DNA from 2 places in the Sodalis sp. RH16 genome. Region 1 is predicted to be linked to the other one. Evidence: predicted binding sites of a transcription regulator. Region 1 holds the regulator's gene; the other holds the start of a gene.

The links. The regulator PurR, encoded in region 1, represses purine synthesis genes. The targets are predictions, from matches to a motif close to CANGCAAACGTTTGCNTG.
Region 2: the regulator PurR is predicted to act here: its motif matches at 6,426-6,443, upstream of carA (glutamine-hydrolyzing carbamoyl-phosphate synthase small subunit).

Annotation. Positions count from the first base shown of each region.
Region 1 is NZ_CP178737.1:4,755,310-4,770,139, reverse strand. Features, by position in the region: gene rsxG (electron transport complex subunit RsxG) at 1-424, shown strand, start outside; gene ACL2XJ_RS21735 (electron transport complex subunit E) at 417-1,115, shown strand; gene nth (endonuclease III) at 1,112-1,747, shown strand; gene gstA (glutathione transferase GstA) at 1,886-2,506, shown strand; gene tyrS (tyrosine--tRNA ligase) at 2,556-3,830, opposite strand; gene pdxH (pyridoxamine 5'-phosphate oxidase) at 3,897-4,547, opposite strand; gene ACL2XJ_RS21710 (MliC family protein) at 4,606-4,932, opposite strand; gene anmK (anhydro-N-acetylmuramic acid kinase) at 4,976-6,079, opposite strand; gene ACL2XJ_RS21700 (glycine zipper 2TM domain-containing protein) at 6,407-6,874, shown strand; gene slyA (transcriptional regulator SlyA) at 7,020-7,454, opposite strand; gene ACL2XJ_RS21690 (DUF1289 domain-containing protein) at 7,980-8,225, opposite strand; gene gloA (lactoylglutathione lyase) at 8,393-8,800, shown strand; gene rnt (ribonuclease T) at 9,052-9,717, shown strand; gene ACL2XJ_RS21675 (Grx4 family monothiol glutaredoxin) at 9,844-10,191, opposite strand; gene ACL2XJ_RS21670 (hypothetical protein) at 10,323-10,502, shown strand; gene ACL2XJ_RS21665 (C40 family peptidase) at 10,584-11,480, shown strand; gene ACL2XJ_RS21660 (YnhF family membrane protein) at 11,506-11,595, opposite strand; gene purR (HTH-type transcriptional repressor PurR) at 11,795-12,811, shown strand; gene cfa (cyclopropane fatty acyl phospholipid synthase) at 13,239-14,390, shown strand; gene ACL2XJ_RS21645 (riboflavin synthase subunit alpha) at 14,492-14,830, opposite strand, start outside.
Region 2 is NZ_CP178737.1:443,649-458,478, forward strand. Features, by position in the region: gene folA (type 3 dihydrofolate reductase) at 1-279, opposite strand, end outside; gene ACL2XJ_RS02020 (threonine/serine exporter) at 401-865, opposite strand; gene ACL2XJ_RS02025 (threonine/serine ThrE exporter family protein) at 862-1,632, opposite strand; gene carB (carbamoyl-phosphate synthase large subunit) at 1,812-5,039, opposite strand; gene carA (glutamine-hydrolyzing carbamoyl-phosphate synthase small subunit) at 5,054-6,202, opposite strand; gene dapB (4-hydroxy-tetrahydrodipicolinate reductase) at 6,668-7,489, opposite strand; gene ispH (4-hydroxy-3-methylbut-2-enyl diphosphate reductase) at 7,768-8,718, opposite strand; gene fkpB (FKBP-type peptidyl-prolyl cis-trans isomerase) at 8,699-9,172, opposite strand; gene lspA (signal peptidase II) at 9,178-9,684, opposite strand; gene ileS (isoleucine--tRNA ligase) at 9,684-12,500, opposite strand; gene ribF (bifunctional riboflavin kinase/FAD synthetase) at 12,533-13,471, opposite strand; gene rpsT (30S ribosomal protein S20) at 13,925-14,188, shown strand; gene nhaA (Na+/H+ antiporter NhaA) at 14,260-14,830, opposite strand, start outside.

The sequences.
Region 1 (14,830 bases):
GGGCAATGCGAACCCCCACCGGCTCTACCTGGCCCGCAAACAGGGTAAAGCCGTGGCGGCGGCCATAGAGTCCACGGCGCCGGACGGCTACTCCGGCTCCATCCAGCTACTGGTGGGCGCGGACTTTCACGGCAACGTATTGGGCGCACGGGTTACCGAACATCATGAAACGCCGGGGCTGGGAGACAAGATTGAACTGCGCGTCTCGGATTGGATAACCTATTTCAGCGGTAAAAGGGTTGATTCGGCGGAAGATGGCTTCTGGGCGGTCAAAAAAGACGGCGGCGGCTTCGATCAGTTTACCGGCGCCACCATCACGCCTCGCGCGGTGGTGAACGCGGTGAAACGCACGGCGCTTTATCTGGAAACCCTGCCGGAAGATATGCAGGGCGTTGCCACATGCGGGAGGAGAGAAAATGAGTGAAGCCAGACGACTTTTGCGCCAGGGCCTATGGGAAAATAACTCTTCGCTGGTGCAGTTATTGGGCCTGTGCCCCTTGCTGGCGGTATCCAATACCGTGACCAACGCCCTCGGCCTGGGTTTAGCCACCACGCTGGTAATGACCTGCACCAATGGCGCTGTCTCGGCGCTGCGACGCTTCGTGCCCGCCGAGATTCGTATTCCTATTTATGTGATGATCATCGCCTCGGTGGTCTCCACGGTGCAGATGCTTATCAATGCCTATGCCTACGGCCTTTACCAGTCGCTGGGCATCTTCATTCCCCTTATCGTCACCAACTGTATAGTCATGGGACGGGCTGAAGCCTACGCTTCGCAAAATCCGGTGGCGCTGTCGGCCCTGGATGGACTGGCTATGGGGCTGGGGTCCACCGGCGCCCTGGTGGTGCTCGGCGGCATCCGCGAACTGCTGGGGAACGGTACCCTGTTCGACGGCGCCGATCGGCTGCTGGGGCCGTGGGCCAAAGCGCTGCGAATAGACATTTTGCATCTGCAAACCCCGTTCCTGATAGCAATGCTTCCCCCCGGCGCCTTTATCGGGCTGGGATTTATGCTGGCGGGAAAACATGTCATCGACCACCGGCTTAAAGCCCGGCAGCGTCAGGCGGCGGTAAGACAAACGACGGAACAGGAACAGGAACAGGCAGGATCATGAATCAGGCTAAACGTATAGCCATTTTAAGCCGCTTGCGGGAGGCCAATCCCCATCCCACCACCGAACTGCGCTACGGATCGCCGTTTGAATTATTGATTGCCGTATTGCTGTCGGCCCAGGCCACCGACGTCAGCGTCAACAAGGCCACCGCCACGCTGTTTCCGGTGGCCGGCACCCCGTCCGCCATGCTGGCTCTGGGCTCCGAAGGGATAAAAAGCCATATCAAGTCCATCGGGCTTTTTAACAGCAAGGCGGAAAACATCATCAAAACCTGCCGGATTTTGCTGGAGCAGCACCAGGGCCGGGTACCTGAAGACCGGGCAGCGCTTGAAGCGCTGCCCGGCGTAGGCAGGAAAACCGCCAACGTGGTATTGAATACCGCCTTCGGCTGGCCTACCATTGCCGTTGATACCCATATCTTCCGGGTTTGTAATCGCACTGAGTTCGCGCCGGGCAAGGACGTGGCGGCAGTGGAGCAAAAGCTTATCAAGGTCGTGCCGGCTGAATTCCGGGTTGATTGCCATCACTGGCTGATTCTCCATGGACGTTACACCTGTATCGCCCGCAAGCCGCGCTGCGGCTCTTGCCTGATTGAGGATCTCTGCGAGTTCAGGGAAAAAGTCTATGCCTGACTTGCCCTGTTGCGCTACCGCAAAACAGCCGTTGTTTGCCTTTCAGAATGAAAAACTATGACAGCGATGCAACCATCGCTATCCTGCCACCTAAGTTGGACGTATTCTATGAGAACGCATCATCGTGGGGGGTCGTTTATGAAGCTTTTCTATATGCCTGGTGCAAGCTCGCTGACCGCTCACATAACCCTGCGCGAGGCCGGACTGGATTTCACGATTGAAAAAGTGGATTTTCGCACTAAAAAAACCGAGCACGGCGAAGATTATCTGACGATAAATCCGAAGGGCAAAGTACCGGCGCTGTTGTTGAACGACGGCACCGTGCTGACCGAAGTCGTGGCCATAGTGCAGTACCTGGCGGATTTGGTGCCGGACCGTCAATTGATCCCGCCGGCGGGCACCCTGTCACGCTATCAGGCCATGGAATGGCTCAATTATGTCGCCAGCGAGCTGCATAAAGGCCTGAGCCCGTTATTCGATACCCACCTGCCGCCGGACTACAAAGAGCAGGTACACCAGCAAATGGAGAGTAAATTGCTCTATCTCGACCGGGAAATGGCCGGTCAGGATTATTTGCTCGGCAGCAGGTTCAGCGTAGCGGATGCCTATCTGTTCACCATGCTGACCTGGGCCGACCGGTTGGGATTTGATCTCTACGCCACCCCGACGGTGGGGCATTTTTACCAGCGGATAAAACTTCGCCCGTCCGTGGTTGCGGCGCTGCATGCCGAACGGGCGGAATCCCAGGCGGTTGATTAACACCAGCGACAACATCGCAGGGGCCGGTTTCGGTCCCCTGCCGATACGTTTAATTCCAACTGATCAAACAGTAATTTTTCTTGCCGCGCCGCAACAGGGTATAACGCTCAAACAGGCGGTCGGCGTCCGTAAAGACATACTCCGCCGAGGACTGTTTTTCACCGTTCACGGCAATAGCGTTGGAAGAGATCAGCGAACGGGCCTGACCGCGGGATGGCACCAGTTGCGCATCCACCAGCGCCTGTTGCAGATCCGCGCCGTTTTGCAGCGTAATCACCGGCATACCGTCCTGGGCCAGCTGTTGCAGGTCGTTGGCGGTAAGATCCTGCAATGAGCCGGAAAACAGGCTCTGGGTAATACGCACCGCCGCCGCCAGCCCCGCGTCTCCGTGCACCAGGCGCGTCACTTGCTCCGCCAGCACATATTGCGCCCTGGGTGCGGTCCCGCTGTTGCTATCTTCCGCTTCCAGGGCATTGATCTCTTCAATGGGCATAAAGGTGAAGAATTTTAAAAACCGGTAAACGTCGGCGTCGGCGGTGTTGATCCAAAACTGGTAAAACTTGTAGGGACTGGTTTTCAGCGGGTCCAGCCATACCGCGCCGCCTTCCGTTTTACCGAACTTGGTGCCGTCGGCTTTGGTGATGAGCGGCACGGTCAAACCGTACACCGTTTTTTGATGCATGCGCCGCGTCAAATCGATGCCGGAAGTGATATTCCCCCACTGATCGGACCCGCCGATCTGCAGCTCAACGCCATATTGCTTGTTCAAACAGGCAAAATCATAGCCCTGCAGCAAGTTGTAGGAAAACTCGGTAAAGGAAATTCCCACATCGTCGCGGTTGAGGCGCTGCTTCACCGCTTCTTTATTGATCATTTGGTTGACGGAAAAATGCTTGCCGATGTCCCGCAGGAAGGTCAGGACATTCATGCTACCGAACCAGTCGTAGTTATTTGCCGCTACCGCGCTGTTCTCGCCGCAGTCAAAATCCAGGAACGGCGATACCTGCCGGCGGATTTTATCCACCCACTCCTGCACCGTTTCGGCGGTATTCAATTTGCGCTCAACGGCCTTGAAGCTGGGATCGCCAATCAAGCCGGTAGCCCCGCCCACCAGCGCCACCGGACGGTGTCCGGCCAATTGGAAACGCTTTAAACACAGCAGCGGCACCAAATGTCCCAAATGCAAGCTGTCGGCGGTCGGGTCGAAACCGCAATACAACGAGAGCGGCCCCTGAGCCAGCCGCTCGGAAAGCGCGGCCTCATCCGTTACCTGGGCTATCAAGCCCCGCTCTTGCAATTGTTGTATCAGGTTGCTGCTTGCCATCAAAAAAACTCCGTAATATACAAATTGAGTGATAAAGTGCTGCGAATAGCATAATGAAGAAAGGGATTAAGGGGCCAGGCGGTCGATGCTCCAGCCCGCGTCCTGGCGCTGGTAGATAAACCGATCGTGCAGCCGGTGTTCACCTCCCTGCCAAAACTCCATGGTATCGATAACCACGCGATAACCGCCCCAAAAACTGGGCAGCGGCACTTCGCCCTGCTGGAATTTCTGTTTCAGCTCGAGGAATTTGCTCTCCAGCACCCCGCGGGTGGAGATGCGGCTGGACTGTTGCGAGACCCAGGCGCCGATTTGGCTGTCCTTGGGCCGGCTGTGAAAATATTTCAAGACCTCAAACACCGACAAGCGTTCCGCGCGACCCAGCACCATAACCTGGCGCTCCAGGCTATGCCAGGGAAAATGGAGGCTGATGCGGTTGTTGTGCGCCAGCTGCGTTGCCTTGCGACTGCCCAGGTTGGTATAGAATACCATGCCGGCGGCGTCGAAGTGCTTGAGCAGAACCATGCGCTGATAGGGTTGTCCGGTCTCGTCCACGGTCGCCACGCACATGGCGGTGGGATCGGCGAGCTGCGCCTCGCAGACCTGCCTGAGCCAAAGCTCGAACAAATCCATCGGTTCCGCCGTTAAATCCGCCCGCCGCAAGCCGCCGCGGGTATATTCCCGACGCAGGTCGGCGATATCAATTTTCTGTTCAGTCATAATGGTATATAGCGTGAAACCGTGGCTTTATTGTGCGCCGCGTGGTTAAAAATCTCAATCATTTACCGCTCTCCCCGTTCAGGATGCAGTCATCAATGATGACGCGTCCATCGCGCTCGATAAATGCCCGATTCCCTTTCGACCAGAAGCCATAGTGGCCGTTATCGTAGCGAACGCCCGAAGCGGAAGCCACCTGCGGCAAGGTTAACTGTTTGCCGTCAAGTATCAGGCTGACCTGCGACAGCCGGTTATTTTGCCGTACCGTCAACGGCGTGGTGCCGCATTGATAATGAAGCGCCTGCACGTCGGGGCCGCGGTGCAGACGGGAACAGGCGCCGGTGGCGAGCACGCTTAGCACGGTCAGGCAGAAAATCGCTCTTTTCATTATTTTGCTCCCGGTTGAACATGTGGATAAACGATGTCCCTGTTCAGACCGGATAAATCGCTCCGAGCAAGGTTTCCCGGCTGGCGCCGGTCACCGAAGGCAAGTTCCCCGGCAAACCCGACAGCGTGCGGCAGGCAAGCCAGGCGAATGCCAAGGCCTCCATATCGTCGCCGCTGACGCCGTATTTGTCAGTAGGACTTACCTCAATTCCCGGCAGCAGCGCCGACAGCCTGGCCATCACCAGCGGATTGCGGGCGCCGCCGCCGCAAACCAGCAAATGCTCGCAGCCGCCGGATAACATGACCTGCTGGGAGATACTCCGGGCGGTGAGCTCAGCCAGGGTCGCCTGAACATCCCTCGGCGGTATCGGCATAAACTGGCTCAGTTGCTGGTTCAACCAGCCCAGGTTAAAGTGTTCCCGTCCGGTGCTTTTCGGCGCCGGCAGGGAAAAGTAGCGGTCGGCCAGCATCCGGCGCAACAGCTCCGAATGAATTTTTCCGCCTGCGGCCCAGATCGCGTCCAGGTCATAAGGCTTACCTTTCTGGCGCCAAATCCAGGCGTCCATCAGCATATTGCCCGGGCCGGTATCGTAACCGCGAATCGGCTGACCCGGCAGCAACAGCGATAAATTGGCGATACCGCCGATATTGAGCACCATGCGCCGTTCCGTGGGATGGGCCAGCAGAGCGTGATGGAAACCCGGCACCAACGGCGCCCCCTGTCCGCCGTAGGCCATATCGCGGCGGCGAAAATCTCCCACGGTGGTAATCCCGGTCATGGCGGCAACCAGGTTGTTATCGCCGATTTGCAGGGTGCAGGGAAAATCGCCGCCGGGCTGATGCCATACCGTCTGGCCGTGACAGCCGATGGCGGTGACCTCTCTCCCATTGACCCCCGCGTTGCGCAACATTTTTATCACCGCCTCGCCGAACAACCTGCCCAACCGGGTGTCCAATTCCCCTAATTGGGATAAAGTCACCGCCTGCCCCTGGCACATGGAGAGTATCTGCTGTTTGATGTCCAGCGGAATCGGATGCGTGTAACTGGCCTGCTGCGCGACGGTATGCTCATCTATGGCGGCGAGCACCACATCGATGCCGTCGAGGCTGGTTCCTGACATGACTCCCACATAGCGACCTGTTTTCATTGAGCCGGCCTTGTTCCTTATAAAGAGGGTTTTGGTTATCATACTGTAATAACGTTAACATTTTTACCGAATGAGACCATCAAAAGCAGGCAAATAATTAAACTTGTTACAAAATCATGACGAAATAAGAAAAAGGTTAGCCGTAAAATCATTGCGAAAGTCACAAATTGGCGTCCGTTTATTCGCAGTTTATGATTTTTTCAATATTATCAACTACAGTAACTAAACTAGCCTTGTCTGATGTAGCATCACCCATCAGCGCAGCTATATTAGCATGAGTTCCGTCTGGGTTTGCCTTGGACGAACGTCGTACAATAGGAGTTTTCAATGATGAAACGTTTGCTCGTGGTCACCCTGGCTGGTTTGACATTGGCAGGATGTGCCAATAACAACGGCTTATCCGGTGATGTCTATTCTGCCTCCGAAGCCAAAGAAGTTCAAAGCGTGACTTACGGTACCCTGGTTGGGGTCCGTCCGGTGCAGATCCAGGGTGGGGAAGATTCAAACATTATCGGCACCATCGGCGGTGCGGTATTGGGTGGTTTGGTGGGCAATACCATCGGCGGCGGCGCCGGCAGAGGTGTCGCTACCGCCGCCGGCGCGGTAGTGGGCGGCGTCGCCGGACAGAACGTCGGCAGCGCCATGAACCGTACCCAGGGTGTGGAGCTGACCATTCGCGAAGACGACGGCAGAACCATCATCGTCGTACAAAAACAGGGGCCGACCCGCTTCAGCGTGGGCCAACGCGTCGCCATGGCCGGCAACGGACGCGGCGTGACCGTTTCGCCCCGCTGACACAGCGGCATGTCGTGATTTCTCCCCTACTGTTAAGGCGGTGGGTGAAAATCAATGGTACGACATCATTCACATCTGTCTATATAAAGAACCGGCAAAATATGCCGGTTTTTTATATGGAACATATGCAACACACCCAAACTGATCAGGATTTATTATAAAGTTCCAGGATATTCTTCTCTAGCCTGGCGATCATATTACTCAGAAATTGAATTTCTTGTTCTGAGATACCCGCCAGGATTTCATCTCTGGTACTATTTATAACATGATTAACTTCTTTGATGATTGGCTCGGCGGACTCCGTCAATTTTATACGTTTCGCCCGCCTGTCATTGGCGCAGGTATGCCTGGTGATGAGTTTCTTCTCTTCGAGCTGATCAAGCGTCCGGACCAAGGAGGGCTGCTCGATGCCGATGGCTTTTGCCAATTGAATTTGCGACTGCTCAGGGGGCAATTGGCAAATATTATGCAGCGTGATCCAATGCGTTTGTGTAAGCTCTAAAGGTTTTAAGCGATGGTCAATCAGTGCGCGCCAAACACGAACAAGTCGCGCCAAATCAGATCCTAATGGCGATTCCAATTCTCTCTCCTTATAATTAAGCTGATTAAGCTTGTTCCCTGGATTCCCATCCATTCTAATGGGTGGAATGGCAAAATACAAATATATATATAAATATGGTGAAACTTAAGTTGAGATGGATGTAATATGCATGTTATTCCTTTGATAAAATGGATGTTACCGAAGAGCGCATATGTTTTCGAAACATCCGGTGAATCGGATGAATTCACTCTCCTTCCTTCGCATTTTCCCACCTGGTCTAGGGTAATCTCTGGAAACGTTCAATAATCCGTTCCTCTTTGCGACTACCTTAACCCTTTCATATTGAGGCAGATCATATGCCAAGCGGATTATTCATAACTGTAACACTATTATTGTCATTCAGCGTGATTTATTGTTAATTTAAGTTAAATGAAGACATAACAAATATCAATATTTCATGTATTCAGGGTAATAATGTAATTTTAATATATAAGTAGCTACTAATTAGTTCGTAAAATAATATTAATCAGTACCACTAATACCTCATCTATACTCACCTCAGCGTCAAAACAGGCTGGGTTGATCCGGGGCGTCCCCAAGAGACTCCGCCGTTTTAGCGGCCCGCGCCAGGCGCAAATAACGCAGGCGGCATAAACGCAGTACCTCCTTTTTCTGGTTGTCATTCATCCCCATCCAGTCAAAGCGCTCTTGCCGGGAACGGAAACAGCCAATGCAGTAGCCGCGGGCGTCCGACTGGCAGATACCGCGACAGGGACTGGGTATGGTGAAAAACTCAAGCTGTTCCGGCACAGGCCCTCCTTATTTACTTTCATTGAAGACGTTATTTACCCAACTGGCAAGATTTATTGCCCTCGCCCGCCCGTCCGACATACTGTAAAACCGCCGTCCCACGGTCTATACTGGCGACTACCTTTTCTGCGGCGGACATTACCCCGTCATGATCCCAAGAGGATATTATGCGCCTGCTACATACCATGCTACGAGTTGGAAACTTACAAAGATCTATTGATTTCTATACTAAAATACTCGAAATGCGCCTATTGCGCACCAGTGAGAACACTGAATATAAATACACGCTGGCGTTTGTCGGCTATACCGAAGAAACCGAAGGCGCAGTTATTGAATTAACCTATAACTGGGGAGTCGACAGCTACGATCTCGGCAGCGCCTATGGCCATATCGCCCTGGGCGTAGATAATGTCGCCGCTACCTGCGAACGCATCCGCCAGGCCGGGGGCACGGTTACCCGTGAAGCCGGACCGGTGAAAGGCGGCACGACCATCATCGCCTTTATCGAAGATCCCGACGGTTATAAAATAGAATTGATCGAGCAGCGTCACGCCGGCCTGGGCCTCGGGCACTGACATATTGGCCACGGCCGGGCACGGCGGTGGCGGTCGGTAATGCGCCGCACATCATAAATCCGCGAATGCTTAAAGTTACATCGTAACGGACGGGACCCAAGACAGGGGTCCCTTTTCAGGATTATCTTCCCATTTTCCGTTTAATCACCGCACTATTCCATTGCGGGCAGCCAATGAAAATGGATTCGCCATGCATACCGGAACAAAATTTGCCATAATGCGGGCTGTATTTCTAAATAGTAAGAACAGGCATGGCTGAAATAGACGATGTAAATTCCCTTCGCGGCCGTTTCCGCGGCTTTTATCCGGTTGTCATTGATGTAGAATCCGCAGGCTTTAACGCCGCTACCGACGCCTTGCTCGAAATTGCCGCCGTGACATTGAACATGGATGTAGAAGGCTGGCTCGTGCCGGACCAAACGTTGCACTTTCATGTCGAACCTTTCCCCGGATCGCTGTTACAGCCGGAGGCGCTGGCGTTTAACGGCATCGATCCGTCCAATCCTTTACGCGGTGCGGTAAGCGAATACGATGCGCTGCATGAAATCTTCAAGATGGTGCGCAAAGGCATAAAGGATCAAGGCTGCAACCGTGCGGTAATCGTGGCCCATAACGCAGGTTTTGATCATGGTTTCCTGATGGCGGCGGCGGAACGCGCCAATCTCAAACGCAATCCGTTTCATCCTTTTGCCACCTTCGACACCGCGGCGCTGAGCGGACTGGTGCTTGGGCAGACCGTATTGGCGAAAGCCTGCGCCGCCGGAGGAATTGAATTCGACAGCCGCCAGGCCCATTCGGCGCTGTACGATACCGAGCGGACCGCCGAGCTGTTTTGCGAACTGGTGAATCGCTGGAAGCGTCTCGGGGGTTGGCCGGTACCGCCGCTCGGCGACGATAGCAGCGGCGAAACTGATTAAATCAAATCACGGAGATGGCCGAACAGCGGGAGAGCATGTTTGTTTTGACCATAAAATCAAAGCCAATCCCAGCGATAGGATTGGCTTTTTCTGTTCTGAACGCTCAGGCTAGAAGCCCTCACTGACTCAATTGGACGGCTGATCTTCCTGAGAACCGTATTTCACCGCGGTTTCTTTGATAAGCGGCTGTAGCTCGCCGTGCTGGTACATTTCAAGAATGATATCGCAACCGCCAATCAGTTCACCATCCACCCATAATTGCGGGAAGGTCGGCCAATTGGCGAATTTCGGCAGTTCGGCCCGAATATCCGGATTCTGCAGGACATCCACATAAGCGAAACGCTCGCCGCAGGCGGAAAGCGCCTGTACCGCTTGCGCGGAAAAACCGCAACCAGGCAATTTCGGAGAGCCCTTCATATAAAGAAGAATCGGGTTTTCAGCAATTTGCTGCTGAATTTTTTCAATCGTCGTCATTGTCTCGCTTCCTCAAGCCATAAGCTGGCCTTATCTGCTCTGGGCGGGATTATGCTCAGAATCACTATTCTAACGATTACCGTATAAATAGATAAACGTTTTTTTGCCCGCCATAGCCCGCACGGACAAAGATGCGCAGCACCTTAATAAAGGATAACACCAAAGGCGGCCTTTTACCCGGCGCCGGGGCATGGCTGCCAAACTCTTTTTTAACAATTGAAAAACTGTTGAATTTTGCGCCAAATTATGCCGATGAATGCAACAAATATGCAGTCGTTCACGTTTATTCACAATATGATGATAATTCATGATGCAAAGTAGGGGTAAATAGCTTAAATTCCTTTGAGGCATTTATAACCCCCTCTTTGGGGCCACAGAGGATAGCGTTAATCATGCGTTTATGCTTTACGCTTTTTGTGTTGCTTTTTACTCAGTTATTTTTCAATTTGGCGCATGCCGCGCCCAATGCCGGTATCAATGCCGACCAGCGAAAATCACAGTCCAGTACGGCTAAAACAGGTGACCGACGCAAACGAAAACCTCTTAAAGAGGTGTTGAAGATAACCAAAAAAAGCAAACCGGTGACCGAGCAGAAAATCACCCGTCATAGCACAGACAAACCAAAAGAGCTCGTTGCTGAAAAAAGCAGCAATAAAAAATTACATTCCATACCCGTCGCCAAAGCGAAAGAGCCGGCCGTCGAAAAAAACCACGTTAAAAAATTGCATCCAATGCCCCCCGCAAAAAAAATAGCCAAGTTTACCCCGCCGAAAAAAGGCTACAAAAAGGGTTACGGCAGGCATCGGATGAAAGAAAGCGCCACGCTCGATCTCATTGCCAACGATCAACCCATCATCATGAGCGATAGCCACAAAAAACGCTATCAGCATGCCAAATTGACGGCGATGAACAAGCTGATGTCCCAGATGGGCAAGCCTTATCGCTGGGGCGGCATGTCGCCCAATACCGGGTTCGATTGCAGCGGCCTGATCTATTATGCTTATAAGGACGTGGTACGGATTCATATGCCCCGTACCGCCAATGAAATGTTTCATTTACGCGATGCGGCGCCGGTGAAGAAAGACGATCTGGAAAGCGGCGATTTGGTTTTCTTCCATATCACCAACCGCGGCGCGGCGGATCATGTGGGCGTTTATTTGGGCAACGGACGGTTTATCGAATCCCCCCGCACCGGCCGCGATATCCGCATCAGCTATCTGAATGAAGATTATTGGGCGGATCACTATGTCGGCGCCCGCCGGGTCGTGACGCCGAAAACCATTCGCTGAAAGGAAAAAAAGGCGCCTGGGCGCCTTAATTCATTACCGCGGTAAAGCTGAACGCAATGATCACCAGCAAGGAAAATACCGTGGTCATTAATGACAATTTGAAATCGCTGCTCATCACTTCTCCTTATCACTACACCTATCGCTGAACGGGATATCTTTACACCCGTAGGTTGTAAGCAGTGTCGCATAACCCGATTAAAAAAGCTTGCCGGGCAGCAACTCCCGAGCATATTTATCTTTATCGCTTTCACTTTAGTGCCGAATCAAGGAAAATTGGCGATTTATTTATTTCGGCGTACAGGAGTTCTACACGCATGGCAACCATTAAAGACGTGGCGAAACGCGCCGGGGTATCCACCACTACGGTGTCACATGTCATCAATAAGACGCGATTTGTGGCGCAAGAGACCAAGATCGCCGTTTTGGAGGCCATCGGGCAGCTGCACTATTCCCCCAGCGACGTGGCGCGCAGCCTTAAGATCAACCGCACAAAATCCATCGGCCTGCTGGCCAGCTCAAGCGAAGCGCCCTACTTCGCGGAAATTATCGAGTCGATTGAGCACCACTGTTTTGTGCGGGGATATACCCTTGTGCTGTGCAACTCCCATAACGATCTGAACAAACAGGGCGCCTATCTGGCGATGCTGGCGCAAAAACGGGTGGACGGGTTGCTGGTGATGTGCGCCGAATATCCCGAACCGTTGCTGAATATGCTGGAAGAGTATCGCCATATCCCCATGGTGGTCATGGATTGGGGCGAAGCTCGCCGGGATTTCACCGATACCATTATCGACAATGCCTTCGCCGGGGGTTACATGGCGACCCGCTATCTGATTTCCAGGGGGCATCGCGATATCGGCGCCATACCCGGCCAACTGGCGCGCAATACCGGGGGCGGCCGTCATCGCGGCTACCTGCGGGCCCTGGAAGAAGCCGGCATCGCCATTCCCCATCAATGGATTGTGCAGGGGGATTTCGAACCGGAATCCGGCTATCAGGCCATGAAACTCATTCTGTCCAGGCCGCAAAGGCCCACGGCGGTATTTTGCGGCGGTGATATCATGGCCATGGGTGCAATGTGCGCCATTGATGAAATGGGCATGAAGGTTCCCGATGACATCTCAATTATCGGTTATGATAATGTGCGCAATTCGTGCTTTTTTACCCCGTCATTGACTACCATTCATCAACCCAAAGAAGAGCTGGGCGAGGCCGCGCTGACCATGCTGCTGGACCGTATCACCAGCAAACGGGAAAACGCCAGGATTATCGAAGTGCATCCCGCCCTGATTGTACGCCGTTCGGTGGCCGACGGCCCGTTTCGCTCCTGAAGGGCGGCGCACGGCCTCCTGAGCCCCTTATCAAAGGTGATTCGCTCCCGAATGTAATAATATATTTCATACCGCCGAATGTGCCTGATGAGTTATTGTTTCGATAGGAAATCATTAACTTATCTGTGAAATACATTATTCTGTCAGCTATTGTCTAAACCGGAATGCAGGCTTATACTCAATATCGTTAACAAATATAACGAGTTGTCTAATAATTTTGCTTTAAAAGAATGTCGTGTTTTTACATGGCGTCATCCTATTTATGAAGCGCCCGTCTGACAAACAGTCTATTGGTGTTTTTTATATTCCTCTGTTTATTGTGGTACATCCGACACCACGGATACCCGTGGATGATTATAAAAGCCCGCAGGTATCGGCTACGCTTTTCCTGACGGGGTTATAACAGAAGAAAGGTGATGGAGAAGCTATGAGTTCCTCGTGTGTTGAAGACCTGAGCTTTCATGATAATGCTTGGTATCGAATCATCCATGAAATGCTTGCTGAGGCAGGTGTAAAGATCAACGGCGCAAGGCCGTTTGATATTCATGTCAAGAACCCGGAATTTTTTAAACGCGTGCTAGAGGACGGGTCATTGGGGTTGGGTGAAAGTTACATGGACGGCTGGTGGGAATGCGAGCGACTGGATATCTTTTTTCAGCGCGTTTTAAGAGCCGGTTTGGAAAATAAGCTTCCCCGGCATTTCAAGGATGTTATGCGCGTTGCCGCCGCGCGGCTCATGAATCTTCAGTCTAAAAAACGGGCTTGGATTGTCGGCAAAGAGCATTATGACTTGGGTAATGACCTGTTCAGCCTGATGCTGGATCCCTATATGCAGTATTCGTGCGGCTATTGGAACAAGGCCACCACTCTGGAGGAAGCGCAGCAGGACAAGCTCAGGATGATCTGCGAAAAGCTGCAGTTAAGACCGGGCATGACGCTGCTGGATGTGGGCTGCGGCTGGGGCGGGCTTGCCGCTTATGCGGCCAAGAACTACGGTGTTTCGGTTCAGGGGGTGACTATCTCCGCTGAACAGCAGAAACTGGCGCAGGATCGCTGCGAAGGTTTGGACGTCACTATCTCGCTGCAGGATTACCGCGACCTCAACGTGCAATTCGACCGTATCGTTTCGGTGGGCATGTTTGAGCACGTAGGTCCGAAAAACTACGCCACCTATTTCGACGTCATTGATCGCAACCTGAAACGCGACGGCCTTTTCCTGCTCCATACCATCGGATCCAACCAGACCGATATGAACGTGGACCCCTGGATCGACAAATACATCTTCCCCAATGGCTGCCTCCCTTCCGTGCAGCATATCGCGCGGGCCAGCGAGAAGCATTTTGTTATGGAGGACTGGCATAATTTCGGTGCCGATTATGACAAAACGCTGATGGCCTGGTATGAACGTTTTCTCGCCGCCTGGCCGACGTTATCGGGAAATTACTCGGATCGATTCTTCCGGATGTTCTGCTACTACCTGAATGCCTGCGCCGGCGCTTTTCGCGCCCGTAACATCCATTTGTGGCAGGTATTGTTCAGCCCGCAAGGGGTTGAAGGCGGGATTCGTGTGCCCCGCTAAGCGTCCATTGCGGTACGTTCTTTTGGACTTTCCGCTCCAACGCTTTATTGCCCTGGACGGGCAATAAAGCGTCCCTATCCCGACAGTCGGGATACAGCGTTTTACCTCATGTTAACTTCGTGTCCGGCAGCGACGGCCAGTGCGGCCTCCCGCTGCGCCAAAACCCGTTCAACGGTGTCCACAACCGCCTGGGTTTGCGGATCGATTTCAATATTCACCCGGTTTCCCAGGCGTTTCTTGCCGAGTGTTGTCCTGGTGAGGGTTTCCGGAATCAAGTGGACGCAAAATTTATCCGCGGCAACCTCTCCGATGGTCAGGCTGATGCCGTCGATACCGATATAGCCTTTGTACAGCACATATTTCATCAACTCCTTGTCCGGCATTTTAAACCAAATCTGCCGGTTGTTTTCCGAGGTGACGATTTTAACGATTTCCGCGCT
Region 2 (14,830 bases), 1.8 Mb from region 1:
CATGACTTCCTCCGCCTCGCCGGCGGCAGCCAGGGCGTCTGATGCCGATGCCGCCCAGATGACCCCATCGCCGGCGGCGGGATGGCGGCTGAGCACGATATTCCGGCGGCCCGGCAAAGGCTGGCCAAGGGATTCATAGGTCTTGCGGCCCATGATGATCGGTTTATTCAGGGTGTTTCGTTTGAACCATGCCAGATCGGCGGGCAGGTGCCAGGGCATGGCGTTTTCAAGGCCAATCACGCGATCTACCGCCAGGGCGGCAATCAGACTGATAATCATATAAACTCTTACCGGCTATAAAATTGCTGCCACTATACGGAAACTACAAACTGCCGTCGATAGGGCCGCCCCACTCCACCGGCAAAATTCGGAAAGCGCCTATCCTGCCGGGTTAGGGGTCTCACACGCCCGGGCGTTTGCGGTAAAGCCATAGTCCCGGTAAAGAGAGGCCGATGGACAGGGCGCCCACAATAAACCCCGCTTTGAGAAACTGCGTTACCAGCGTCGACATCAGCGCCTCGCTATAGCCCAGATGGGAAATCTGCACCGCCGCCACCATGGCGCTGTAAGCGGAAATACCGGGAAACATCGGAATGACCGCCGCCACCGTAAAGACTTTGGGATGGGCCAGCAGCCAGCGAGACCAGTGGATACCGATCACACCGATTAAAATAGAGGACAGCAGGGTGGCCCACTCAATGTTCAGGCCATAGTGTATCATCAGCGTGCGCGAGCCATGGCCGATGGCTCCCAGCAGGGCGCAATAACGCAGCGCCTTGGCCGGTACATTGAACACCATGGCGAACCCCAGGGCCGGCACGGCGGCCAATACCATGTCCTCCAGCAACGCCAGCAGCAGATTCATGCCCACCCCTTGAAATCCCATACCGCCATCGCCAGGACGATACCGATACAGATAGAGAGCGTCAGCAGGCTGGCCATGGTCCAGCGCGCCAAACCGGTGTTGATATGGCCTTTGAACATATCCGCCACCGCATTGATCAACGGAAAGCCCGGCACCAGCAGCAGAACGCTCGCGGGCATCGCCACCAGCGACGTGTCGTGGAATACCGGCAAACGCATTAACAAGCCCGAAGCGGAGGTGGCGACAAACGCGGTGATGCAAAAATTAATCAGAGGGTTCATTTGCCGCGCGGTCAGCAGTTGACGGACATACATGGCCAGGCCGCTGGCGCACAGGGTGACGGCGAACGCATCCCAGCCGCCGCCGTTGAGCCGGCTAAAGCAGCCGCAGGATAAGCCGACCACACAGACCATCAGCCAGCGCGGATAACGCAGCGGCCGAATATTTCCCAGCCGCTTGGCCACATCCTCCGCATCCAGTAAATGGTGCTCAGCCATGATGACGATATGCTGCACCTGGGTGACGACATGCATATTGATGCCGCGATCGTTATTTTTACGGGTTGACGTCAGGCAAAAGTCTTTATTGATGGTGGTGAGCACCACGGCATTGGCGGAAATGGAGCTTTCCACCCGCTCTACTCCCAGCGCCAGCCCCAGCCGGGTGGATAGCTGCTCCACCAGCATGCTTTCAGCGCCATGCTGCAGCAATAATATCGCGCACTCGATACAGAGCCGGGTAATAACCCGCTGGTGGTCCTCTGACATTTCCTTAACCGTTGCCATGCCCTGCCATACCCCGAGTGCCTAAGCCCAAAGATGCTGTTTAATAACACGTAAAAAATCCGTCAGCAAGCCTTTGTTAGGACGACAATCAGGACCGCATTCCAGGACAGACCCGCCCGGGCCGCAAGAGGACGGAAACCTGTCGGCTTGCGGCCCGGCTATCAGGCTTTATTGAGCTGAAGGTGCATCTCCTGAACGGAAATAACCCGCTCGGTGGGGTCTGAATTCAGCGACATGGCGGTAGCGAAACCACCGTTCATGGTGGTGTCGTAATGCACCTTGTACTGTAGCGCGCTGCGCCGGATCAGCTTGGAATCCGCAATGGCCTGGCGGCCGGCGGTGGTATTGACGATATAGCTGTATTCGCCGTTTTTGATGCGGTCCTGGATATGGGGACGCCCTTCATGGACCTTATTCACCAGCCGGGGATTGATGCCCGCCTCCCCCAGCACGACCGCGGTACCGTGGGTCGCATCCAGCTCAAAGCCGTGCTTCAGCAGTTTGGCCGCCAAATCCACCACGCGGCCTTTATCCCCCTCACGCACCGACAGCAAGGCCCGGCCGGTTTTTTTCATGTGCGACTGGCTGCCCAGCATGGCCTTGCCGAAAGCTTCGGCAAATGTCCGCCCCACGCCCATCACTTCGCCGGTGGAACGCATTTCCGGCCCGAGGATCGGGTCGACGCCCTGGAATTTGTTAAACGGCAGCACCACTTCCTTCACCGAGTAATAAGGCGGAATAACCTCTTTGGTCACACCCTGTTGCGCCAGGGATTGTCCCACCATGACCCGGGCGGCCACCTTCGCCAACGGCACCCCGGTGGCCTTGGAGACAAACGGCACGGTGCGCGCGGCGCGGGGGTTCACCTCGATGAGATAGACTTCGTTGGCCTTGACGGCGAACTGCACATTCATCAGGCCGCGGACCCGCAGCTCAAACGCCAGCTTCTCCACCTGGCGGCGCATGACATTCTGAATTTCCTGGCTAAGGGTATAACACGGCAGCGAACAGGCCGAGTCGCCGGAGTGCACCCCCGCCTGCTCGATATGCTCCATGATGCCGCCGATAAGCACCTGCTCGCCATCGCAAATGGCGTCCACATCCACTTCAACCGCATCGTCCAGGAACCGGTCAAGCAATACCGGGGCATCGTTGGACACGCTGACCGCGGTTTGAAAATAGCGCAGCAGATCAACATCGTCATAGACGATTTCCATCGCCCGGCCGCCCAGGACATAGGAGGGCCGCACCACCAGCGGATAACCGATGGTGGCCGCCTTCTCCACCGCCTGATCGATGGTGGTCACCGTGGCGTTGGCCGGCTGCTTGAGACCCAGCCTTTCCACCGCCTGCTGAAAACGGGCGCGATCTTCGGCGCGGTCAATGGCATCCGGACTGGTGCCGATAATCGGCACGCCGGCGGCTTCCAGTTCACGGGCCAGTTTCAGCGGGGTCTGGCCGCCGTATTGCACGATAACGCCTTTAGGCTGCTCCACGCGCACGATTTCCAGCACATCCTCCAGGGTCACCGGTTCGAAATAAAGCCGGTCGGAGGTATCGTAATCGGTGGACACCGTTTCGGGGTTGCAGTTGACCATAATGGTCTCGTAGCCGTCTTCCCGCAGCGCCAGCGACGCGTGCACGCAGCAGTAGTCGAATTCGATACCCTGGCCGATACGGTTGGGCCCGCCCCCCAGCACCATGATCTTTTCACGATCCCGGGTCGGGTTGGATTCACACTCTTCATCGTAAGTGGAATACATATAGGCGGTGTCGGTAGCGAATTCCGCCGCGCAGGTATCCACCCGCTTGTAAACCGGATGGAGATTATACTCTTCCCGCAGTTTGCGGATTTCCCCCTCCGATACGCCCGCCAGGGCGGCCAGGCGCGCATCGGCGAACCCTTTGCGTTTGAGCCGGCGCAGGAAGCCGGCGTCCAGGGCGGTAACGCCTTGCTTCGCCACCTCGTTTTCCAACTGGACCAGTTCCTCAATCTGCACCAGGAACCATTTATCGATATTGGTGAGATTATACACCCCGTCCACTGACAGCCCGGCGCGGAACGCATCGGCGACGTACCAGATGCGGTCGCCGCCGGCATCTTTCAGCTCGCGGCGGATTTTCGTCAGCGCCTCCGGGTCATCCAGGCTGACCTTGGGATCAAAACCGGTGGCGCCCACCTCCAGCCCGCGCAGCGCTTTTTGCAGCGACTCCTGCTGGGTGCGGCCGATGGCCATGACTTCCCCCACGGATTTCATCTGGGTCGTCAGCCGATCGTTGGCGCCGGCGAATTTCTCGAAATTGAAGCGGGGTATCTTGGTGACGACATAATCGATGGAGGGCTCGAAGGAGGCCGGCGTACGTCCGCCGGTAATGTCGTTCATCAGCTCATCCAGGGTATAACCCACCGCCAGCTTGGCGGCCACCTTGGCGATGGGGAAACCGGTGGCTTTCGACGCCAGTGCGGATGAGCGGGATACGCGCGGATTCATTTCGATAATAATCAGCCGGCCGTTTTCCGGATTCACCGAGAACTGCACGTTCGATCCGCCGGTTTCCACGCCGATTTCACGCAGTACCGCCATGGAGGCGTTACGCATGATTTGATACTCTTTGTCGGTGAGGGTCTGCGCCGGCGCGACGGTAATGGAATCGCCGGTGTGAATGCCCATGGCGTCCATATTTTCAATGGAGCAGACGATAATGCAGTTGTCGTTTTTGTCCCGCACCACCTCCATCTCATACTCTTTCCAGCCAATGAGCGACTCATCGATCAGCAGTTCGGTGGTGGGGGAGAGATCGAGGCCGCGTTCGCAGATTTCTTCGAACTCTTCACGATTGTAGGCAATACCGCCGCCGGAGCCGCCCATGGTAAAGGAAGGGCGGATAATACAGGGGAACCCCACGTCGGCGGCCACCGCCAGCGCTTCTTCCATATTATGGGCAATGCCGGAACGGGCGGTTTCCAGGCCGATTTTTTTCATGGCCTGGTCAAAGCGGCGCCGATCCTCCGCTTTATCAATGGCGTCGGCGGTGGCGCCTATCATGGTGACGCCGAATTCCGCCAGCACCCCTTCACGCTCCAGATCCAGCGCGCAGTTCAGCGCCGTCTGGCCGCCCATGGTGGGCAGTATGGCGTCGGGACGCTCTTTCTCGATGATTTTGCGCACCACTTCCCAGTGTATGGGTTCGATATAGGTGGCATCCGCCATATCGGGGTCGGTCATGATGGTGGCCGGGTTGGAATTCACCAGCACCACCCGGTAACCTTCTTCACGCAGCGCCTTGCAGGCCTGCGCGCCGGAATAATCGAACTCGCACGCCTGGCCGATGACTATCGGGCCGGCACCCAGAATCAGGATACTGGTTAAATCTGTACGTTTTGGCATTGCTTGGCTCCTGATTATTTCGCCTGAGAACGATATGACTTAATCAATTCTATAAAGTGATCGAACAGCGGACCCGCGTCATGGGGGCCGGGGCTGGCCTCCGGGTGCCCCTGGAAGCTGAACGCCGGTTTATCGGTGCGGCAAATGCCCTGCAGCGAACCGTCGAACAGCGAGACATGAGTGACCCGCAGCGTAGGCGGCAGCGACGTTTCATCCACGGCGAAACCATGGTTTTGCGCGGTTATCATTACCCGGTTGGCGTCCAAATCCTTCACCGGATGGTTGCCGCCGTGGTGGCCGAATTTCATTTTCAGGGTCTTGGCGCCGCTGGCCAGCGCCAGCAGCTGATGCCCCAGGCAGATGCCGAACACCGGTATGTCGGTTTCAAGAAAGGTTTTAATGGCGGCGATAGCGTAATCGCAAGGCTCCGGATCGCCGGGACCGTTCGCCAGGAAGATGCCGTCCGGGTTCATTGCCAGGACGTCCGCCGCCGGGGTTTGCGCCGGCACCACCGTCAGGCGGCAGCCGCGATCCACCAGAAGGCGCATGATATTGCGTTTTATGCCGTAATCGTAAGCCACCACATGGAACGGCAGTGAGTCGGCGCAAGCAGGGGCCGGCAGGCCGCCTTCAAGACGCCAGCTGCCCTGGGTCCAGGGATATTGTTCGGTGGTGCTGACTTCCTTTGCCAGATCCATGCCCTTGAGACCCGGGAATTGCCGCGCTTTTTGCAGCGCCAGCCCGGCATCGGGAGCATCGCCTGCGATGATACAGCCGTTTTGCGCCCCTTTCTCCCGCAGCAGCCGGGTCAGTTTACGCGTATCGATATCGGCGATGCCCACTACGTTATTCTTTTTAAGATAGTCAGACAGGGAGCCGGTGCTGCGGAAATTGCTCGCTATCAGCGGCAAGTCCCGGATAACCAGGCCCTCGGCCTGAATGCAGGAGGATTCTTCATCTTCTGGATTAGTGCCGACATTGCCGATATGGGGATAAGTGAGAGTAACGATTTGGCGGGAGTAGGAGGGATCGGTGAGAATTTCTTGATATCCGGTCATCGAGGTGTTGAAGACCACTTCCCCCACTGCCGTACCCTCCGCCCCGATGGCCCGACCGTGGAATTGGGTTCCGTCTTCCAGAACCAATAGCGCTGACTTTATCAAAACACCCTCCAAGGAATATTCAGTCATTGTATTTGCATATTAATTCAGATTTAACGGTCTAAATCAATGCAAAAAACACCTTCAAGGTGGATTTTTGGCAAATTGGGCGCATTTTAATGATGCATAGGGCACTTGTCTACCCCCGCAACAATAATTCATTCAATTAATCGTCATTTCACCTGTTAAGCAGAGCGAACCGGTTAAAAAGCACTGTAAAAGAGCAAAAGTAATCGGTTGCCTGACAAAAACAGGGAATATCAATGAAGCATTTTCCCGCCAGGAACGTTTTTGGCGGGAACGCGAAGGTTTTAATGAAAAATACTTCTTAAAAACGCTATTTATAACGATTTTGATGAAAAAAACCAGGCAAGCGTATATTATTAAAATGTTTTAAAAATGATAAAATATATCTTATTAAAATCATAGACATAAAAATACATCATTCACATATATATTTTTTTCTGTCTATAAATTACCGAGATCGAGCACATCCGCCATATTATAGAGCCCGGCTTTTTTACCATTCAGCCATATCGCCGCGCGAACGGCGCCATTGGCAAAGGTCATGCGGCTGGAAGCCTTATGGCTTATCTCTACCCGCTCACCGATATCCGCAAACATCGCCGTATGCTCACCCACTATATCACCCGCGCGCACGGTGGCAAAGCCGATGGTATGGGGCTTACGCTCGCCGGTATGGCCCTCGCGGCTGTACACGGCGCAATCCTTCAGCTGGCGTCCCAAGGCTCCGGCAATGGTTTCGCCCATGGCAAGGGCGGTACCGGAGGGGGCATCCACCTTATGGCGGTGATGCGCCTCGATTATTTCGATGTCGCAATACTCACCCATCACCCGGGCGGTCTTTTCAAGCAACTTTAGCATTACGTTCACGCCGACGCTGAAATTAGCGGCAAAAACAATGGGAATATCCCGGGACGCCTGTTGAATGAGGTCTTTTTGCCCCTCATCAAAGCCGGTGGTGCCGATAATCATGCCTTTGCCATGGGTTTGGCAAAAAGCCAGGTATTCCAGGGTGCCTTCGGGGCGGGTAAAATCAATCAATATGTCAAACCGGTCTTTTACCGCGTCCAGGCTATGGCCGACCCTGACATCAATATGACCTAAACCCGCCAGTTCACCGGCATCGGTACCCATCAGGCTTGAGCCTTCACGCTCAATCGCCGCCCCCAGGCAAGCGGATTGAGATTGTTGCACCGCCTGGATCAATTGCCGGCCCATGCGGCCCCCTGCCCCGACGACGGCTATGCGGATTGGTGTCATATCCATGCTCTCTCTGCTAAGTGAAAAATCAGTGTCAGGTTAACCGGAGGCGCCGGCCGCCGCCAGTTTATTTAACCGGTGATAAGGATAATATGATAAAAAAGGAGGGATATTAGCGGAAATGACTCGGGGTAAAATGAATTTTTATTCATTTGACTGAAAAGCAAGGTGTCCAGTGGGAACAAGATGCCGGATCGTAGCGAAACGGCAACCCTGCTGTAAATACGTCCCTGTACGCTTTAACCCCAAGCGGGTTTTTCAGCATAATGAGATAGTCGTCCGGCTTATTCCACAATCTGCACTTTTACCCGCAGTTCTTTCGGCACTTCGAACACGATGTTCTCTTCCCGTCCCCGGCGCTCCTCGACATCTACGCCGCCCAAGGCACGTAAACGCTCAATCACCGCCTTCACCAGCACATCCGGGGCAGAGGCCCCGGCGGTCACGCCCACCACCGCCATGCCCCGCAGCCAGCTCTCCTGGATATCCGCGGCGGTATCGATGAGATAGGCCGGCTTACCCGCCCGTTGGGCCAGTTCCGCCAGCCGGTTGGAGTTGGAGGAGTTTCTTGAGCCCACCACCAGCACGATGTCCGCCTCGGACGCCAAGTCCCGCACTGCTTCCTGGCGATTGGTGGTGGCGTAGCAGATATCGTCCTTACGCGGCCCGATGATCTGGGGAAAGCGTTCACGCAGCGCATCGATAACCTCGGAGGTATCGTCGACGGAAAGCGTGGTCTGGGTCATGAACGTGAGATTGGCCTCGTCCTTGACCTGTAGCTTGCGGACATCCGCCGGCGATTCCACCAGATACATGCCGCCCTGCGGATTGCTGTATTGCCCCATGGTGCCTTCCACTTCAGGATGCCCGGCATGGCCGATGAGAATCGCCTCAGTGCCTTTGCGGCTGGCGCGCGCCACCTCCATATGCACCTTGGTCACCAGGGGACAGGTGGCGTCGAATACCGTCAGATCCCGATTCTTCGCCTCGTTGCGCACCGCCTGCGATACGCCGTGGGCGGAAAAAATCAGTATGGAGCCGTCCGGCACCTCATCGATTTGTTCAATGAAGATCGCGCCGCCGGCGCGCAGCGCGTCCACCACATAGCGGTTGTGCACGACTTCATGGCGGACATAGATGGGGGCGCCGTAGATTTCCAGCGCCCGTTCCACAATACTGATTGCCCGGTCGACACCGGCGCAGAATCCGCGGGGGTTAGCCAGCAATATGCGCATTTTTATCCTCCTCCTGCTCCGGATCGATAGCCAAGACATCGATATCAAAATAAACCCGGCGGCCGGCCAGCGGATTGTTGAAATCCACCGTGACGGATTCATCCGTCACCGCCAGGACCACCCCAGGCATTTCATTACCGTTCATGGCGGTAAACAGCATGATGGTGCCCGCTTCGGGCACGCCGGTATCCAGAAAATCCCGCGGCGAGAAAAATTGGACCAAATCGGGATTCGAGGGCCCGAACGCCTCTTCGGGACCCAGGGAAAAGGATTTTTTATCCCCCACCCGCAATCCCAGCAGCGCCTGCTCCAATCCCTTCGACAGGCTCTGATCCCCCAGGCGGAACAGCGCCGGTTTATTCTCCCGGCGAGTGGATTCCGCCAGGGTACCGTCCTCAAGCTTGAGATCGAAATGCAACAGCACCGCGCTGTCGGACTGCACCTGCTCGGTCATGTTACTCAGCCTTTCTGCTTGGCGGCCCGATCGGAAGGGCGGAAGAACCCTTCCAGCACGATCAATACCGCACCGATACAAATAGCGGAATCCGCCACATTGAACGTCGGCCAGTGCCATTCATTGACATAGACGTCAATAAAGTCAATCACCACGCCGTGCACCAGCCGATCGGACAGGTTGCCCAACGCGCCGCCGATAATCAGGGCATAGGCGCAGTTGGACATCCGTTGCCGATAATCCGACCGGTACATCATAAACAGCAGCGCAATGGCGATAACCAGGGCAATCAGCGCAAACAGCCAGCGCTGCCAGCCGCCTTTATCCGCCAGGAAGCTGAAGGCCGCGCCGAAATTCTGTGCATAGAAAAAATTCACAGAGGGTATGATCGCCATCGTTTCATGCAGCATAAAGTGCGTCATAATCCACTGCTTGGTGCCAAGATCAATGACCAGTACCACTACCGCCAGCCACAGCCAGCGCAATCCGGTTGACATCAGGGGTGTTTTCATCAGACAAACTTACGCTCTTCGCCGGCGCCCGCCACGTTGGTGACGCAGCGGCCGCAGATTTCCGGATGTTCGGGGTCGGCGCCGATATCCGTCTCAAAATGCCAACAGCGGGGACACTTCCGGCCCTCGGCATTCGCCAGTGCAATTTTCAGCCCTTTCAGGCCTTCGGCCTGCAGGGCATCATCGCCCGCCGCGCCGTAATCCGCCACTTCCGCCCGGGACGTCAACAGGGCGAAATAGAGCTCCTCTCCCAGGGCGCGCAGGGTCGGCGCCAGGGACTCATCGGCGTACAGGATGACGCTGGCCTCCAGGGAGCCGCCGATACGCTTATCGGCACGGGCCTGCTCCAGCACTTTATTCACTTCGCCGCGTACTTTCAGCACCTGCTCCCAGTAAGCATCGTTCATGGTCTCGCCTTCGTCCAGCCCGAACAGGCCGTCATACCACTCTTCAGTAAAGACGTACTGCTGGCGTTTTCCGGGCATAAAGCTCCAGATCTCGTCGGCGGTAAAGGAGAGAATCGGCGCCATCCAGCGCACCAGCGCCTCGGCGATATGGTACAGGGCGGTTTGGCAGCTGCGGCGGGCGATACTGTCTGCCTTGGTGGTGTACTGCCGGTCCTTGATGATATCAAGATAGAAAGAGCCCATTTCCACCGAGCAGAACTGCATCATGCGCTGCACGACGTTATGCAGGTCATAGCTGTCGTAGGCGGCGATAATGTCGGCCTGAGCCGCCTGCGCCCGGCCCACGGCCCAGCGATCCAGCACCACCATATCTTCCGGCTTAACGCTGTGCAGCGCCGGGTCGAAGCCGTTCAGGTTGGCCAGCAGGAAGCGCGCGGTATTACGTATGCGCCGATAGGAATCGGCGGAGCGCTTGAGGATCTCATCCGATACCGCGATTTCACCGGTATAATCGGTGGATGCGACCCACAAGCGAAGAATATCCGCCCCCAGCTTGTCCATCACCTGCTGCGGACTGACGGTGTTGCCGATGGATTTGGACATTTTGCGTCCCTGCCCGTCGACGGTGAAGCCATGGGTCAGCACCTGGCGGTACGGGGCCCTGCCTTTCATGGCGGTGGAGATCATCAGCGATGACATAAACCAGCCGCGGTGCTGATCGGAGCCTTCCAGGTACATGTCCGGCTCGTGGCCGGCGAACTCGGGCCGCACCGCCACCACCGACGAATGGGTGGATCCCGAATCAAACCAGACATCCAGCGTATCGGGCACCTTGACATAGTCGGCCGCCTCGGCCCCCAGCAGCTCCGCCGGATCCAAATCCCACCAGGCCTGGATACCCTGCTGCTCTACCCGCTTCGCCACTTCTTCCATCAATTCCAGGGTGCGCGGATGGAGCTCCTCGGTGTTTTTATGCACGAACAGCGACATCGGCACGCCCCAGGTGCGCTGGCGCGAGATACACCAGTCGGGGCGGTTGGCCACCATATTCTCGATGCGTGCCTGGCCCCAGGTGGGGATCCACTGCACATCCTTGATTTCCTCCAAAGAGCGCTGGCGCAGTCCCTTTTTATCCATGCTGATAAACCACTGCGGCGTGGCGCGGAAGATAATCGGCGTCTTGTGGCGCCAGCAGTGGGGGTAGCTGTGCAGCAGTTTTTCCACATGCACCAGCGCGCCGCGGTCACGCAGCAGCTGCACTATCAAATCGTTGGCCTTGAAGACCTGTACGCCATCCAGCCCGGGATAGGTCCCGGGCAGGAAGCAGCCGTCCGGCCCCACCGGATTGGAGACTTCCAGACCGTACTGCTGGCCGATAACATAGTCGTCCGGACCGTGGCCGGGGGCGGTATGTACCGCGCCGGTACCGGCGTCAAGCGTCACGTGCTGCCCCAGTATCACCGGCACGTCGAATGCCATGAACGGATGCTGGAAGCGCAGCAGTTCCAGCGCGCTGCCTTTACAACTGCCCAGAACGGTCCAGTGGGCGACGCCGGCCCGCGCCATAACGCTTTCCACCAGGTCGGCGGCCAGGATCCAGTTCTGCCCGTCCACGGCCACCAGCTGGTAGTCGTAATCCGGGTGCACGGAAATTCCCCGGTCCGCGGGCAAGGTCCAGGGCGTAGTGGTCCAGATGACCAGCGACAGCGGTCCGTTCAAAGCAGAAACGCCGAATTTCGCCGCCACCGCGGCGGCATCCACGGCCTGAAACGCTACATCGATGGAAGGGGATGTGCGGTCGTAGTATTCCACCTCGGCTTCCGCCAGGGCGGAACGGCAATCGATGCACCAGTGCACCGGCTTGGCCCCTTTTTGCAAATGGCCGTTTTCGATGATTTTACCCAACGCGCGGATGATATTGGCTTCGGTGCCGAAATTCATCGTCAGATAGGGATGTTCCCAATCACCCAGCACGCCGAGACGGATAAAATCCTTTTTCTGACCGGCAACCTGTTCGGCGGCGTATTTACGGCAGGCGGCGCGAAACTCGGCGGCGCTGACCTTTTCACCCGGTTTGCCGATCAACTGCTCAACCTTCAGTTCAATCGGCAGCCCGTGGCAATCCCAGCCGGGCACGTAAGGCGAGTCATAGCCCATCAGCCCTTTGGATTTGATGATAATGTCTTTGAGAATCTTGTTAACCGAATGACCGATATGAATATTGCCGTTCGCATAGGGAGGGCCGTCATGCAAAATAAAGCTTTTTTTACCTTTCTTGGCACGGCGGATAATCCCGTACAGGTCCTGTTCATACCAGCGTTGCAGCATGCCAGGCTCGCGCTTGGCCAGGTCGCCGCGCATCGGGAACCCTGTGTCCGGCAAATTCAGGGTATTTTTGTAATCACTCATTCGATTCTCGGTTCCGTTTTCGGTTTGAGAGTTTAAAAGGGCGCCGTCAGTGCGAAAAACGTCCGGCCGGTCACCACATCATTCTGGATTTGCCGCTTCAACTCATCAAGGGAGGCAAACCGTTGTTCATTACGCAATTTAGCACGAAACACCACTTCGATATGGCGGCCGTACAGGTCCATCGACGTATCCAGCAAATGGACTTCCAGCCGCGACACCAGCCCGGCCACCGTGGGTCGGGTGCCGATGTTCGCCACGCCCGGCAGCGGCATGGCCGACAGACCCAGGACCTCCACCGCATACACGCCGTTAATGGGCGCCGGCCGCTTTTTCAGCGAGACGTTGGCGGTGGGAAATCCCAGGGTACGGCCCAGCTCGTCGCCGTGCTCCACCCGGCCGGAAATTCGGTAGGGATGGCCAAGCAGCATTTCGGCCTCGGCAAGCAGATCGGTATTCAGCGCTTCCCGTACCGCGGTGCTGCTGATACGCAAGCCGCCTTCGGTATAGGTCGCGGTGCTCATGACATCAAAACCCGCGTCGGTACCCGCCTGCTGCAAAAAGGCGTAATCACCCTCCCGGCAGGCGCCGAACCGAAAATCATCACCCACGCAAAGCAGCCTGACGCCGAGCTTGTCCACCAGCAGCCGGGAAACAAACGTCCGGGCGTCCATGGCGGCAAAATGCTGATCAAACTTCGCACAGAGTACTATGTCCACCCCGGCCTGGGCCAGGTACTTCACTTTATCCCGCAGGCGGGTCAGCCGCGCCGGGGCGTCCCGGCCGGCAAAATGTTCTTGCGGCTGGGGCTCGAATATCATCACCATTACCGGCAGGCCTCTTTTACGGCCTTCGGACTGCAATTGCGCTATCAGCGCCTGATGCCCGCGATGAAAGCCGTCAAAATTGCCGATGGTGAGCACGCACCCGGAGTGACGCGCCTGAAGATTATGTATGCCGCGAATAAGCTTCATAGCAGGCTCAAGACAATGGAAATCGGCGGATTATACCTTGTACGGAGCCTAAGGTTAACCCGCGAATCCAATCTTTGCCCGTAACAGCGGAGAAAACCACGCTTATATTGCCCGGTCTGGTTTTTTGCGCAGGTTATTCTGCCCGGGGCGGAGTATTCCGCTCCCCGTGGCCGGGCCGCCGGGAGCGAGTCACCTTTCTTAATAACGATATGCCCACTAGATTTCATGTTGCGGCAAGGGGGCAAGGGAGAGATGACGGGTATAATCGCTTTTTTCACTGCAAACACTGTATTCCTTGGGCTGAAACTGGTAGAATCCTGCGCCATCACATTGTAACAGGCGTTGCGTTATTGAGCGGCGCTTATTTGCACAAATCCATTGACAAAAGAAGGCTGAAAGGGCATATTCCTCGGCCTTTGAATTGTCTCATAGAACACGTTTGGGAGTTGGACCTTGGCTAATATCAAATCAGCTAAGAAACGCGCCGTACAGTCTGAGAAGCGTCGTCAGCACAATGCAAGCCGTCGCTCCATGATGCGTACCTTTGTTAAGAAGGTATACGCGGCTATCGATTCAGGTGATAAAGAAGCTGCGCAGAGTGCATTTTCTGTTATGCAGCCCCTAGTGGACCGTCAGGCCAGCAAAGGTCTGATCCACAAGAACAAAGCAGCGCGTCATAAATCTAATCTGACCGCGCGTATCAACGCTATGCAGTAAGTGTTGTTATTCGTTAAAAAAACCGGCTTCGGCCGGTTTTTTTTATGCGCCATTGTTAACATCATGCCCTGCTACGCCGCCTGCGGCAAAGCCCTTCGCAGCACCAGATAGCCCAGGATTGCCGATAGCGTCGAACCCGACAGGATACCCAGCTTTGCCAAGGTGAGCTGTTCATTTCCCGAACCGGTGCCGAATGCCAGGCCGGCAATAAAAATCGACATGGTGAAGCCAATGCCGCAGAGTACCGCCGCGGCGGCAATCTGCCCCATGGCCACGCCATCGGGCAAGCGCGCCATACGCAGCTTCACTGACAGCAGGCAGAACGCCATTATCCCCACGGGTTTCCCCAGGATTAGCCCGGCGGCGATGCCGGCCGGCAGCAGCGAAAGCAGGCTGCCGGGCGTCAAGCCCTGCAAGGAGACCCCGGCATTGGCAAACGCGAACAGCGGCAAGATCAAATAGATGACCCAGGGCTGCAACCGGTGCTCCAGCACCAGCGCGGGGGAGTAAGCCTTCCCCGGCAGGCTCAGCGGTATCAGGGCGCCGGCAATCACCCCGGCCAGGGTGGCGTGGATGCCGGAGAGCAGGACACATGTCCAAAGCGCCGCGCCGGCCAGCAGATAGAGGCCGGGATGACTGATA